DNA from 3 places in the Mesorhizobium sp. CNPSo 4670 genome. Region 3 is predicted to be linked to each of the others. Evidence: predicted binding sites of a transcription regulator. Region 3 holds the regulator's gene; each other region holds the start of a gene.
The links. Region 3 encodes PhoB, which activates phosphate uptake and scavenging genes when phosphate is short. Its sites were predicted from a motif close to TGTCATNNANCTGTCAT; they were not measured.
Positions count from the first base shown of each region.

Region 1 (4,151 bases), on a different contig from region 3:
CTTCGGCTGGGGTGGTCGCGCCTTCTATCTGGAGACGCCGACATGGTCCGAACTCAAGGCGGTTCCGGTGATGAAGGCACTGACCCTCGACGCGTCGGTCATGCATGTCGATGTCGCCGGCGTCATCGTCGAACCGCATCCGGATGTTGCAGGCTTCGACATCGGCGAGGATCGTTTTGCGGCGCTGCTCGATTTCATCGATGCGAGTTTCCAGCGGGGGCCGCAAGGCCCGCTTCTTGTTCCGGGCGCGGCCTATTCCAGCTTCGACCGCTTCTATGAAGCCAACGGCCATTTCAACGCGCTGGTCGGCTGCAACACCTGGACGGCGGCAGCCTTGCGCACCGCCGGCTTGCGAACCGGCTGGTGGAACCCGCTGCCGGCTTCGCTCGGTCTGTCGCTGCGGCTTTACAACTAACTCCGTCCTACGGGCTGGTATCCGGGCATGCCCAGATTTCAGCGCCGGATGATTTTCTGTGGCTGCCAGCCATAAAGCCAGTCCAGATCGGCGGCGAGCTTTTCGGACGAGCGCATTTTCAGGAACAGATTGCGCGCGATGGAGACTGGACCCGCGGCATGCCAGGCGAGGCGGTTGAGAGCGCCGCGACGGGCGACCCTGGCGACGCGCGGCCGTCGCAGGTTCTCCCAGATTTGAAGACCTCGTGCCGGATCGCCGGGCAAGTCGGCAACGACATCCGCAAGCATCGCCGCATCCTCGATCGCCATGGCGGCCCCTTGCGCCGCGAACGGCGTCATCGCATGCGCCGCATCGCCGATCAGCGCCATGCTGTCGCTTGTCCAGGGCTGTTTGCTGTCGACCGTATGGATCGGCCACGCCATCCATGGGCCGGCTTCCTCGATCAGACGGGCAAGTGCTGCTGCAGTTCCGCGCATGGCACCGGTCAAGATCCTGGTGTCGGCGTTCCCGGACCAGCCCTCAGCCATGCGTTCGCCTTTGGTGAAGGCGACAAGATTGAAGGCAGCACCTTTGCTGACGGGATAGGCGACCATGTGGAAGCCGGGATGCAGGAAGGTGGTGACGCAATTGGTGGCGCCTATCGCGGCAAAGGCTTGTCCGGCAGCGCTGTCGGAGGGAATGGTTGCACGCCAGGCCAGTTCGCCCGAAAAGTGACTTCTCGGCGAGGCCGCGCCCTTGGCTGTATCGACAAGCCCGCGCACCGACGACCAGACGCCATCAGCGCCGACCAGCAGCAAGCCCTCGGCCTCGACGGTCTCGCCGGCCATCTCGGCAGCCACGGTGACGCCATGGCTGCCTTTGGCAACGCCGCTGACATGTGCGCCGGGAGAAAGAACAATGCTCGGCATCTCGGCAACGCGCGCAGTCAATGTACTCTGCAGGTCAGCCCTGTGCGCAACGAGATAGGGTGCATGCCAGCGGGCTTCGGCGGCTTGTCCGAGCGGCACACGGGCCAGTTCGCGCAACGTCGCGGCGTCCTTCAGCACCACGGCATCGGGCCGCACCGCTGCCGGCAGCAGCCGGTCGAGCACGCCGAGCTGGCGAAGGATGCGTGTCGCGTTGGGAGAAAGCTGGATGCCGGCGCCAGCCGCTTCCAGGCGCTGCGCCTGTTCGAACACCTGCACGCGGTAGCCGCGTTCGGCGAACGCCAGCGCCGAGGTCAGCCCGGCGACGCCCGCCCCGGCGATGACGATTTGCCGGGACCGCGTGTTGTCCATCGGGCTTGCCGCGAAGGAATCAGGCGGCCTGGTCGATGTAGATACAGCCGGCAGGCACCGTTTCCGTCGCCTTCAGCTTCGACGAATAGCGGTAGAGCGTCGAGCAATAGGGGCAGACTTTTTCATTGTCGTCGCCCATGTCGAGAAACACATGCGGGTGGTCGAAAGGCGGGCTGGCGCCCGTGCACATGAATTCCTTGACGCCGATGTCGATCGCCGGGTGGCCCGCATCGTTCTGGAAATGGGGAATGGAACCGCCTGCCATCGTCGTCTCCTTAACGCAGTCTCTTCTGCATCTGGATCATAACCGGCCTCTTTGCAAGTTCGATGAAATCAAACTGTCGCAAAAGCCTGTCAGAGGATAAGTTAAGCCGGTTAAGGCAATGACCCCGAAAACGGAATCGGTTTACGGAGAGGGTCAGGCCTCGCTTCAGGGCACCTGCGGCGCATCCGGGAAGGTTGCGTCGCTCGGCGGCGGAGCGTGAGGGAAGAGCAGGAAAAATGAACGAACTGAAGCCGGTGCAGAGCGAATTCGTGAATGTCGAGGTGGCTCGCCCGGAGGGCGGCAACCCGGATCGCTTCGTCAACCGGGAGTTTTCCTGGCTGCAGTTCAACCGGCGCGTTCTCGAGGAGTCGCTGAACCTCAATCATCCGTTGCTGGAGCGCGTCCGTTTCTTGTCGATCTCGGCCGCCAACCTCGACGAGTTCTTCATGGTCCGCGTCGCCGGTCTTGCCGGCCAGGTGCGCGAGGGCATCACGCTGAAGAGCCCTGACGGCCGCACCCCCGAACAACAGCTCGAACAACTGCTGCGGGAGGTCGAACGGCTGCAGGAAGACCAGCAGAAGAGTCTTTCGGCACTCATCGTGCTGCTCAACAAGGAAGGCATCGAGAGCATCACCCGTGACGCACTGACCAAGGACGAAAAAATCTGGCTGGAAGACCATTTCCAGGAGCAGGTGTTTCCGGTGCTGACCCCGCTGTCGATCGACCCGGCGCATCCGTTCCCGTTCATCCCTAATCTCGGTTTCTCGATGGCGCTGCAATTGCGCCACCGCAAGAACGGCGAAGAGATGAGCGCGCTTCTGCGCCTGCCGGTGGCGCTGAAGCGCTTCATCCGTCTGCCGGACCGCAAGCACCATGTCCGCTTCATCCCTCTGGAAGAGGCGGTCGGCCTTTACATCGGCAAGCTGTTCCCGGGTTATGAGGTCAAGGGCTCCGGCACGTTCCGCATCATCCGCGACAGTGATATCGAGGTCGAGGAGGAATCCGAGGATCTGGTGCGCTTGTTCGAGACGGCGCTGAAGCGCCGCCGCCGCGGGTCGGTGATCCGCATCGAATTTGACGTCCTGATGCCGGCGGAACTGCGCGAATTCGTTGCCGGCGAGCTAGGCGTATCGTCGAGCCGCATCAGCGTTCTGACCGGTCCGCTGGCGCTCAGCCAGATTTCCGAGATCGTCGCGGTCCCGCGCGACGACCTCAAGTTCACGCCCTACAATCCGCGCTTTCCCGAGCGCATCCGCGAGCACGGCGGCGACTGCTTCGCCGCCATCCGCGAGAAGGACATCGTCGTCCATCACCCCTACGAATCCTTCGATGTGGTGGTGCAGTTCCTGCGCCAGGCGATGGCCGATCCGGAAGTGGTGGCGATCAAGCAGACGCTTTACCGCACTTCCAACGACAGCCCGATCGTGCGCGCGCTGGTTGATGCCGCCGAGGCCGGCAAGTCGGTGACCGCGCTGGTCGAGCTCAAGGCGCGTTTCGACGAGGAAGCCAACATCCGCTGGGCGCGCGACCTGGAGCGCGCCGGTGTGCAGGTCGTGTTCGGCTTCCTCGAGCTGAAAACCCATGCGAAAATGTCGCTGGTGGTGCGGCGCGAGGACGGCAAGCTGCGCAACTATGTGCATCTCGGCACCGGCAACTACCATCCGGTCACCGCGCGCATCTACACCGATCTGTCTTTCTTCACCACCGACCCGACGATTGCCCGCGATGTCGCCCAGCTCTTCAATTTCATCACCGGCTATGCCGAGCCGACGGATGAAATGCGGTTGGCAATCTCGCCGTTCACGCTGAGAAGCCGCATCTTGAAGCATATTGCCGACGAGGTTGCTCATGCGGTGGACGGGAGACCGGCGCGCATCTGGATGAAGATGAACGCGCTTGTCGATCCGATCATCATCGACGCGCTCTATGACGCCAGCCGTGCCGGCGTCGAGATCGACCTCGTTGTGCGCGGCATCTGCTGCCTGCGGCCGCAGGTGCCGGGCCTGTCGGAAAATATCAGGGTCAAGTCGATCGTCGGCCGCTTTCTGGAACACAGCCGCATCTATTGCTTCGGCAATGGCCATGGGCTGCCATCGGACGAGGCGATCGTCTACATCTCGTCGGCCGACCTCATGCCGCGCAATCTCGACCGCCGCGTCGAGACCATGGTGCCGATCACCAATGCAACTGTGCA
Region 1 is NZ_JBWJFQ010000014.1:150,567-154,717, forward strand. Features, by position in the region: gene AC0ZT5_RS22700 (TIGR02117 family protein) at 1-415, shown strand, start outside; gene AC0ZT5_RS22705 (FAD-dependent monooxygenase) at 454-1,692, opposite strand; gene AC0ZT5_RS22710 (zinc-finger domain-containing protein) at 1,712-1,957, opposite strand; gene AC0ZT5_RS22715 (RNA degradosome polyphosphate kinase) at 2,194-4,151, shown strand, end outside.
Region 1: the regulator PhoB is predicted to act here: its motif matches at 2,021-2,037, upstream of AC0ZT5_RS22715 (RNA degradosome polyphosphate kinase).

Region 2 (4,151 bases), on a different contig from region 3:
AGGCTCGCCTCAAGGCCGGCGAGCGGACCAGGCCGCTCGAAGGCAAGGTGCTGGCGATGATCTTCGACAAGCCCTCGACGCGCACCCGCGTGTCCTTCGACGTCGGCATGCGCCAGCTCGGCGGCGAAACCATCATGCTGACCGGCACCGAGATGCAGCTCGGCCGCTCCGAGACCATTGCCGACACCGCCAAGGTGCTGTCCCGCTACGTCGACGCGATCATGATCCGCACCACCTCGCATGAGCGGCTGCTCGAACTGACCGAGAATGCCACCGTTCCGGTCATCAATGGACTGACCGACGACACCCATCCCTGCCAGCTGATGGCCGATATCATGACCTTCGAGGAGCACCGCGGTCCGGTTGCCGGCAAGACCATCGCCTGGACCGGCGACGGCAACAATGTGTTGCATTCGCTGCTCGAGGCCTCGGCGCGGTTCCGCTTCAACCTCAACGTCGCCGTGCCCGAAGGCAGCGAGCCGGAACAGAAGCATATCGACTGGTCGCAGGCGCATGGTGGCAAGCTGCACTTCACCCGCTCGCCCGAGGAAGCCGTCGACCAGGCCGACTGCGTCGTCACCGATTGTTGGGTGTCGATGGGCCAGGAGCATCGCGCCCGCGGCCACAACGTGTTCTCGCCCTACCAGGTCAATGCCAAGCTGATGGCGAAGGCCAAGCCGGAGGCGCTGTTCATGCACTGCCTGCCGGCGCACCGCGGCGAGGAAGTGACCGACGAGGTCATTGACGGGCCGCATTCGGTGGTCTTCGACGAGGCCGAGAACCGGCTCCATGCCCAGAAGGCCGTGCTCGCCTGGTGTCTCGGCGCTTGATCTCTGGGGGTGTGATGCCTATCTGCGCCGCATCACGCAAATCAAGCGCGTTTCGAAGCATGCGCCCTCCAGGGCGGCATGGCCGCGCCCTGGAGCATTGTCATGTTGGAAACCTATCAAGTGACTGAACATCACCCCAAACTCGGCGAATTCGGCTACGCCGGCGACGATCACGTCGTACCCTTCGAGGTCGGCCCGCTCGATGTGCGCGGCCGCACCGTCCAGCTCGGGCCGATGCTCGACGCCATCCTCAGCCGTCACGACTATCCCGAGCCGGTCGCCCGCCTGCTGGCGGAAGCCTGCGTGCTGACGGTGCTGCTCGGCACCTCGCTCAAATTCGAAGGCAAGTTCATCCTGCAGACCCGCACCGACGGGCCGGTCGACATGCTGGTGGCGGATTTTTCCACGCCCTCGGCACTGCGCGCCTATGCCCGCTTCGATGCAGACCGGCTGGAGGCGCTGGTCGCGGCCGGCGAAACGTCTCAGCAGACGCTGCTCGGCAGCGGCGTGCTGGCGCTGACCATCGACCAGGGCGCTCACACGCAGCGCTATCAGGGTATCGTCCAGCTCGATGGCGAAACGCTGGAAGACGCGGCCCGCACCTATTTCCGCCAGTCGGAGCAGATCCCGACCGATATCAGGCTTTCGGTGGCCAAGCTGCTGACACCCGGCGTCGGCGGCGCTCGCCAGCAGTGGCGTGCGGGCGGCATCCTGGCGCAGTTCCTACCGCAGTCGCCCGAGCGCATGCGCGTTCCGGACCTGCCGGGCGGCGATGGCGATCCGCGCGAGGAGATCCACGATCCGGCCGACAATTCCTGGCAGGAGCTGCTGGCATTGCTTGGCACCATCGAGCCGACCGAACTGATCGACCCGACGATCGGCGCCGAGCGGCTGCTGTACAGGCTGTTCCACGAGCATGGCGTGCGCGTCTTCGGCGGCGTACCGGTTGCCGACCAGTGCTCATGCTCGAGGGACAAGATCCGTGGCATCCTCGAGGGATTCTCGGCGCAGGAGATCAAGGACAGCACCGAAGACGGCGGCATCCACGTCGCCTGCGAATTCTGCTCGAAGCAATATGACTTCGATCCGGCGGAATTTGTGGCGGCCCAGTAGAGAACGCGCCTCACCGGCTGCTTGGCGGCCGGTGAGGCGAAGCTAATTCACCGTCCGCCGCGTCCCCGGCAGATCGAGCGAGAAGGCGGGGATGGCGATGTCGAACGTCTCGCCCCGCTTGTTGCGCATCGTATAGTGCCCGACCATGATGCCGGACGGTGTCGAAAGCGGGCAACCGGACGTGTATTGATAGCTGTCGCCGGGATTGAGTTCGGGCTGGTCGCCGACGACGCCGGGACCGCGCACCTCCTCGACCCTTCCGGTGCCGTCGGTGATGTGCCAATAGCGCGACAACAGCTGCACGAACTCATCCGACTGGTTGTCGATCGTTATCTGATAGCCCCAGACATAGCGGTTCTCCGACGGGTCTGAGCGGTCCTCCAGATAGAACGGCCTGACCTGCACTTCGATGTTGCGCGTCACGGCGCGGTACATAAGCGGCTCCAAAACAATCCAGGTCGAACTGTCCTCGCTCCGGGCGAGCAGGTCAACGTGCGCGTCTTGTCGCGCCCGGCCTGAAAGGCAGGTGCCGACAAAGAATGTCATTTAAGTGACACATGACAATGGTGGTGTGCACGAAGCGGGCGACTCGGCGCTCTGTCGAACTGTTGAAAACGGCCATCACGCGCCGTCTTTTCTGGAATGGCCAGGTCTCGATGGAACTCACCCTCATAGCCGCCGCCCTTTCGATCGCTCTCATCCTTTCAAACCTCGCCAGCATCCTGCTCGCCGCTTCGCGTCTGAAGCGGCGCAGCACCGTCGCGCCGCCGGCCGGCAGGTCGCGGCCGGTGTCGATTATCGTGCCGTCGCGTGGCGTCGAGCCGTTCACGCAGGAGACGCTGGAGCGCGCCCTCTCGCTCGACTGGCCGCGCTACGAACTGGTCTTCTGCGTCGCCCATGCCGACGATCCGGTGGTCAGGCTGATCCGTGCCGCCATCGCCCGTTCTCCCAAGGTGCCGGCGCGGCTGCTGATCGGCGACGACCGCATCAGCGCCAACCCGAAACTCAACAATTGCGTCAAGGGTTGGGAGGCAGCGCGCCACGATTGGGTTGTCCTGGCCGATTCCAACGTGTTGATGCCGAGAGACTATGTGCAGCACCTGATGGCTGCATGGCGGCCCGACACCGGCCTTGTCTGCTCGACGCCGATAGGCTCACGGCCCACTGGCTTCTGGGCCGAGGTCGAATGCGCTTTCCTCAACACGCTGCAAGCGCGCTGGCAATATGCTGGCGAGGCGCTTGGCCTCGGCTTTGCCCAGGGCAAGAGCATGCTCTGGAACAAGCCGATGCTCGACGCCAGTGGTGGCATCCGTGCGCTCGCCGCCGAGATCGCCGAGGACGCTGCCGCAACCAAGCTGGTCAATGGCCTTGGCCTGCGCGTCAATCTCGTCGCCGCGCCCTTCGAGCAACCGCTCGGCCGGCGCACCTTTGACGAGATCTGGTCGCGTCAGGCCCGTTGGGCGCGCCTGCGCCGCGTCACCTTCCCATGGTTTTTCGCACCCGAAATCCTGACCGGGGCAGTGGTGCCGCTGGCACTCGCGCTGTTGGCGGCGGCAAGCGCCGGCGTCAGCATCTGGGCAACCGCCATTGCCGTGCTGGCGGCCTTCTACCTTCCGGAATGCGCCCTGGCCTGGTCCAAGGGCTGGTACCTGTCGCCGCGCATGGTCGCGGCGATCATGTTGCGCGACCTGATCCTGCCGGCGATGTGGGCGCGCGGCTGGCTGGGTGGCGCCGTCGACTGGCGCGGCAACGCGATGACCATCGGCACCAAGGCAGCCGAGCTGGAAGAGACGCCGTCCGGCGCCTGATGGCCAAAGGCCTTTTACTTTGCCGACTTCAGCGCCTGTTCGATGTCTTCCAGAAGATCGTCGGTATCCTCCAGGCCGACCGACAGCCTGAGCGTGCCCGGCCCGATGCCGAGTTCGGCACGCGCCTCGTCGCTCAGATTCTTGTGCGTCGTCGTCGCCGGATGGGTGATCAGGCTCTTGGCATCGCCGAGATTGTTGGAGATCAGCACGATGTCGAGCGCGTTCTGCAAGGCGAAGGCCGCCTGCTTGCCGCCCTTGACGTCCAGGCAGATCAGCGTCGAGCCGCCCGACATCTGCTTCTTGACGATGGCCGCCTGCGGGTGGTCGGAGCGGCCGGGATAGATGACGCGGGCGATTTCGGGCCGCTCGGCCAGGAAATCCGCGATCCTGCCGGCGCTTT
Region 2 is NZ_JBWJFQ010000030.1:7,544-11,694, forward strand. Features, by position in the region: gene argF (ornithine carbamoyltransferase) at 1-830, shown strand, start outside; gene AC0ZT5_RS32360 (Hsp33 family molecular chaperone) at 909-1,943, shown strand; gene apaG (Co2+/Mg2+ efflux protein ApaG) at 1,986-2,378, opposite strand; gene AC0ZT5_RS32370 (ceramide glucosyltransferase) at 2,600-3,751, shown strand; gene AC0ZT5_RS32375 (O-succinylhomoserine sulfhydrylase) at 3,766-4,151, opposite strand, start outside.
Region 2: the regulator PhoB is predicted to act here: its motif matches at 2,484-2,500, upstream of AC0ZT5_RS32370 (ceramide glucosyltransferase).

Region 3 (4,151 bases):
CATGCTCAACCTGGTGCCGAACGCGTTGCGCGAGGCCGGCACCGCGATCGGCGCGCCGCGCTGGGTGGTCATCAAGTCGGTCGCTTACCGCGCCGCCCTTTCAGGCATCGTCACCGGCATATTGCTGTCGATCGCCCGTATCTCCGGCGAGACGGCGCCGCTGCTCTTTACAGCGCTCAACAACCAGTTCTGGTCGAGCAATCTCAACGCGCCGATGGCCAGCCTGCCAGTGACCATCTTCCAGTTCGCTCTCAGCCCTTACGAGGAATGGCAGCAACTGGCCTGGACCGGTGCACTCATCATCACATTGACGGTTCTCGCGCTCAGCATCTTTGCTCGCAGCCTGACCGGACGCAGAGAGGACAAATGAGCCAGATGTTGTCTCCAGACATGACGATCGCCGCCGAGGCAATTGCCGGCAAGGCCAAGATCGAGGTCAAGAACCTCAACTTCTACTACGGCCAGAGCAAGGCGCTGAAGGACATCACGCTGTCGCTGCCCGAGCGCAGCGTCACCGCCTTCATCGGACCTTCGGGCTGCGGGAAGTCGACGCTGCTGCGCGTCTTCAATCGCATCTACGAGCTCTATCCCAAGCAGACGGCCGAGGGCCAGGTGCTGCTCGACGGGCAGAACGTTCTCGACCGCTCGCAGGACCTCAACCTGCTGCGGACCAAGATCGGCATGGTGTTCCAGAAACCGACGCCGTTCCCGATGTCGATCTATGAAAACATCGCCTTCGGCGTCAGGCTCTACGAGAAGATCAGCAAGTCCGAGATGGACGGCCGTGTCGAGCAGGCGCTGAAGCGCGCCGCACTGTGGACCGAAGTCAAGGACAAGCTCAACGCCAGCGGCCTCAGCCTCTCAGGCGGCCAGCAGCAGCGACTCTGCATCGCCCGCACCGTGGCGGTGAAGCCGGAAGTCATCCTGCTCGACGAGCCGGCCTCGGCGCTTGACCCGCTGTCGACCGCCAAGATCGAAGAGCTGATCGACGAGTTGCAAGCCGACTACACGATCGTCATCGTCACCCACAACATGCAGCAGGCGGCGCGCGTGTCGAAGCAGACGGCCTTCATGTATCTGGGCGAACTGGTCGAGTTCGACCGCACCGAGAAGATCTTCACGTCGCCCCGCGAGAAGCGCACGCAGGACTACATCACCGGCCGCTTCGGCTGAGCTCAGGCATACGAGGACTAAGATCATGGGCGAACACACAGTGGCTTCTTTCGACGAGGATCTCGGACAGATCAGCAGGCTGATCCGCGACATGGGCGACCTCGCCGGCTCGATGGTCGGCGGCGCCACCAAGGCGCTGTTGAATTCCGACAACGCCCTGGCGCAGCGCGTCGTCTCCGACGATGCGATCATGGATGCGCGCCAGCGTGAACTCGACGACCGCGCCATCACACTGATCGCCAAGCGTCAGCCGATGGCCGACGATCTGCGCCATGTCGTCGGTTCGATCCGCATGGCCGGCGACCTCGAGCGTATCGGCGACCTTGCCAAGAACATCGCCAAGCGCGTCGGCACCGTCGGCCTCAGCGTCACCCCACGCGACCTGTCGCACTCCATCGACGCAATGGCGCAGCTGGTGCTGATCCAGGTGCAGGGCGTCATCGAGGAATATACGGCGCGCGACGCGGCGGCTTTGGCGAAGCTGCGCGCCGACGACGAGCGCATCGACGTCAAATACACCTCCGTGTTCCGCGAACTCCTGACCTACATGATGGAAGACCCGCGCAACATCACCGCCTGCACGCATCTGTTGTTCTGCGCCAAGAACCTCGAACGCATCGGCGATCACGTCACCAACATCGCGGAAAATGCGTATTATGTTTTGACCGGTACGCAGCTGCCCGCCAATCGTCCGAAGCAGGACGAGACGGCAATGTCCGCGCCGGCGGCATGACGGCAGGGGTGACCAGTCGATGATCGCGCCACGAATCATGGTGGTGGAGGATGAGGAGCCGCTGGGTGTGCTGCTCCGCTACAATCTGGAGTCCGAGGGCTACCAGGTCGAGGTGGTGACGCGCGGCGACGAGGCCGAGATCCGGCTGCAGGAGAACGTCCCCGACCTTCTGGTGCTGGACTGGATGGTGCCGGCGGTTTCCGGAATCGAACTCTGCCGCCGGCTAAGGATGCGTCCCGAGACCGAGCGGCTGCCGATCATCATGCTGACCGCGCGTGGCGAGGAAAGCGATCGTGTGCGCGGCCTCTCGACCGGCGCCGACGATTATCTGGTCAAGCCGTTCTCGACGCCGGAGTTCATGGCCAGGGTCAAGGCGCTGCTGCGCCGCGCCAAGCCGGAAGTGCTGTCCAGCGTGCTCAAGGTCGGCGACATCGTGCTCGATCGTGAATCGCACAGGGTCTATCGCAAGAAGAGCGAGATTCGGCTCGGACCGACCGAATTCCGCCTGCTCGAATTCATGATGCGCCATCCCGGCCGTGTGTTCTCGCGCAGCCAGCTGCTCGACAATGTCTGGGGCGAGACGATCTACATCGACGAACGCACGGTCGACGTGCATGTCGGCCGGCTGCGCAAGGCGGTCAACAATGGCCGCATGCCCGATGTCATCCGCACCATTCGTGGGGCGGGCTACGCAATCCGGGAAGATTAGGGATATGCTGATATTCAGGTGATGCCTGCCTGCGAACGGCAGTTTCCAGCGCTTCCGGTACTCACGGATCCAAATGTCCGCTCCGTTCCGGTTCTCGGAACCCGCCATTCTCGACTCGGCCTAACCTGAATCTCAACACATCCCGACGCGTTATTCACGCAACGTTCTTGCCGCCGAGGCCGGATCTCGCCTGCGTGCCGGGCGCGAAAATCTCCTGGTCTACGAAGGTCAGCGCCCGCGTCGCGCAGCCTTCGCGGATCAGTGGCAGTTCGTTCGGTTCGGTGTCGAAGGAAATCGATTGCGAATGCTGGCCGCCGGCGGTCTGCGCAATCGCCTCGCGCAATGCCGGCTCGATCAGGTCGAAGGCGGCGGCGCTGACACCGACCATGGCGACGGGCGCCGGATCGATCAGCGCGAACAGGCTGCCGAGACCGTAGCCGAGTGCCTCGCCGGCCTTGCGATAGGCCTCGCGCTCGGGTCCATCCCTTTCGCGGGCCGCGCTCGCCAGGGCGCGCATGTCGGCGTCACTGACATCGGCCACCGGTTCCGCGTCCTCGCTCATCTGCCTTGCGTTCCGCCAGATGGCATAGTTGCCGGCATAGGCCTCGACGCAGCCCCGCCGACCACAGCGGCACAGCGCGCCGTGCGGCCGATGGATCATATGGCCGAACTCGCCGCCTGAGGAATGAGTGCCAGTGAACAACTCGCCCTTCAACACCAGGCCCATGCCGATGCCGTGCGACAACAGGATGGCGATGAAGTCGTCGCGGTAGCGATCAGGGTCGCGCCAGCGCAACGCGATCGCCATCATATTGCAGTCGTTCTCCATGGTGGCGGGGATGCCGAACTCGTCCTCGAGTATGTCGGCGAAGGCGATATCGGTGTGCGGCGTGATCGGTGACCACAGCATGGCGCGGGCACGCGTGTCGGTGATGCCCTGGATCGCCAGCGCGATGCGGGCGACACTGCGGACGTCGAGGTCGGGGTCTTCGAGACGACGGCGTACGATGGCAACGCATTCACCGACCAGCGCGTCGCGCGACATGGTCAGCGTGTCCAGCCGGCGCTGTTCCTCGGCGATCACCTGGCCGGCATAGTCGATGACGGCGACCGAGAGGAAGTTCAGCGACAACACCACGGTCATCACCGCCGCCGCTTCCGGATTGAGGCCGAGGCCGACCTGCGGCCGGCCGCGTTTGAGCGAGCCGGCCTCGCTCGGCTTGCTCTCAGTCAGGATGCCTTCGCCGATGAGGTCGGAGGAGATCGCCGATATGGTCGAATGGCTGAGGCCCGTGGTCGCGGCGATCTCGGTGCGGGACGGCTGTCCGGCGCGGCGCACGGCCGCAATCACCATCGCCCGGTTGCGGCGGCGCAGATCGTCGTGGCGGATTCCGACCGACATGCTTTTTCACATCCTCCCGGTCGCTGCAGCCTTTCGTGCCTCCCGAAGGCCATCAGCGAAGCCTGAAAACGCGACGCGCTTCAGGCACTTGTTTCTGCGCGTGTCGTTGCCCCAAAACCACTGCGCACTTTTGG
Region 3 is NZ_JBWJFQ010000005.1:96,833-100,983, reverse strand. Features, by position in the region: gene pstA (phosphate ABC transporter permease PstA) at 1-370, shown strand, start outside; gene pstB (phosphate ABC transporter ATP-binding protein PstB) at 367-1,173, shown strand; gene phoU (phosphate signaling complex protein PhoU) at 1,199-1,906, shown strand; gene phoB (phosphate regulon transcriptional regulator PhoB) at 1,926-2,615, shown strand; gene AC0ZT5_RS11300 (ROK family protein) at 2,770-4,017, opposite strand.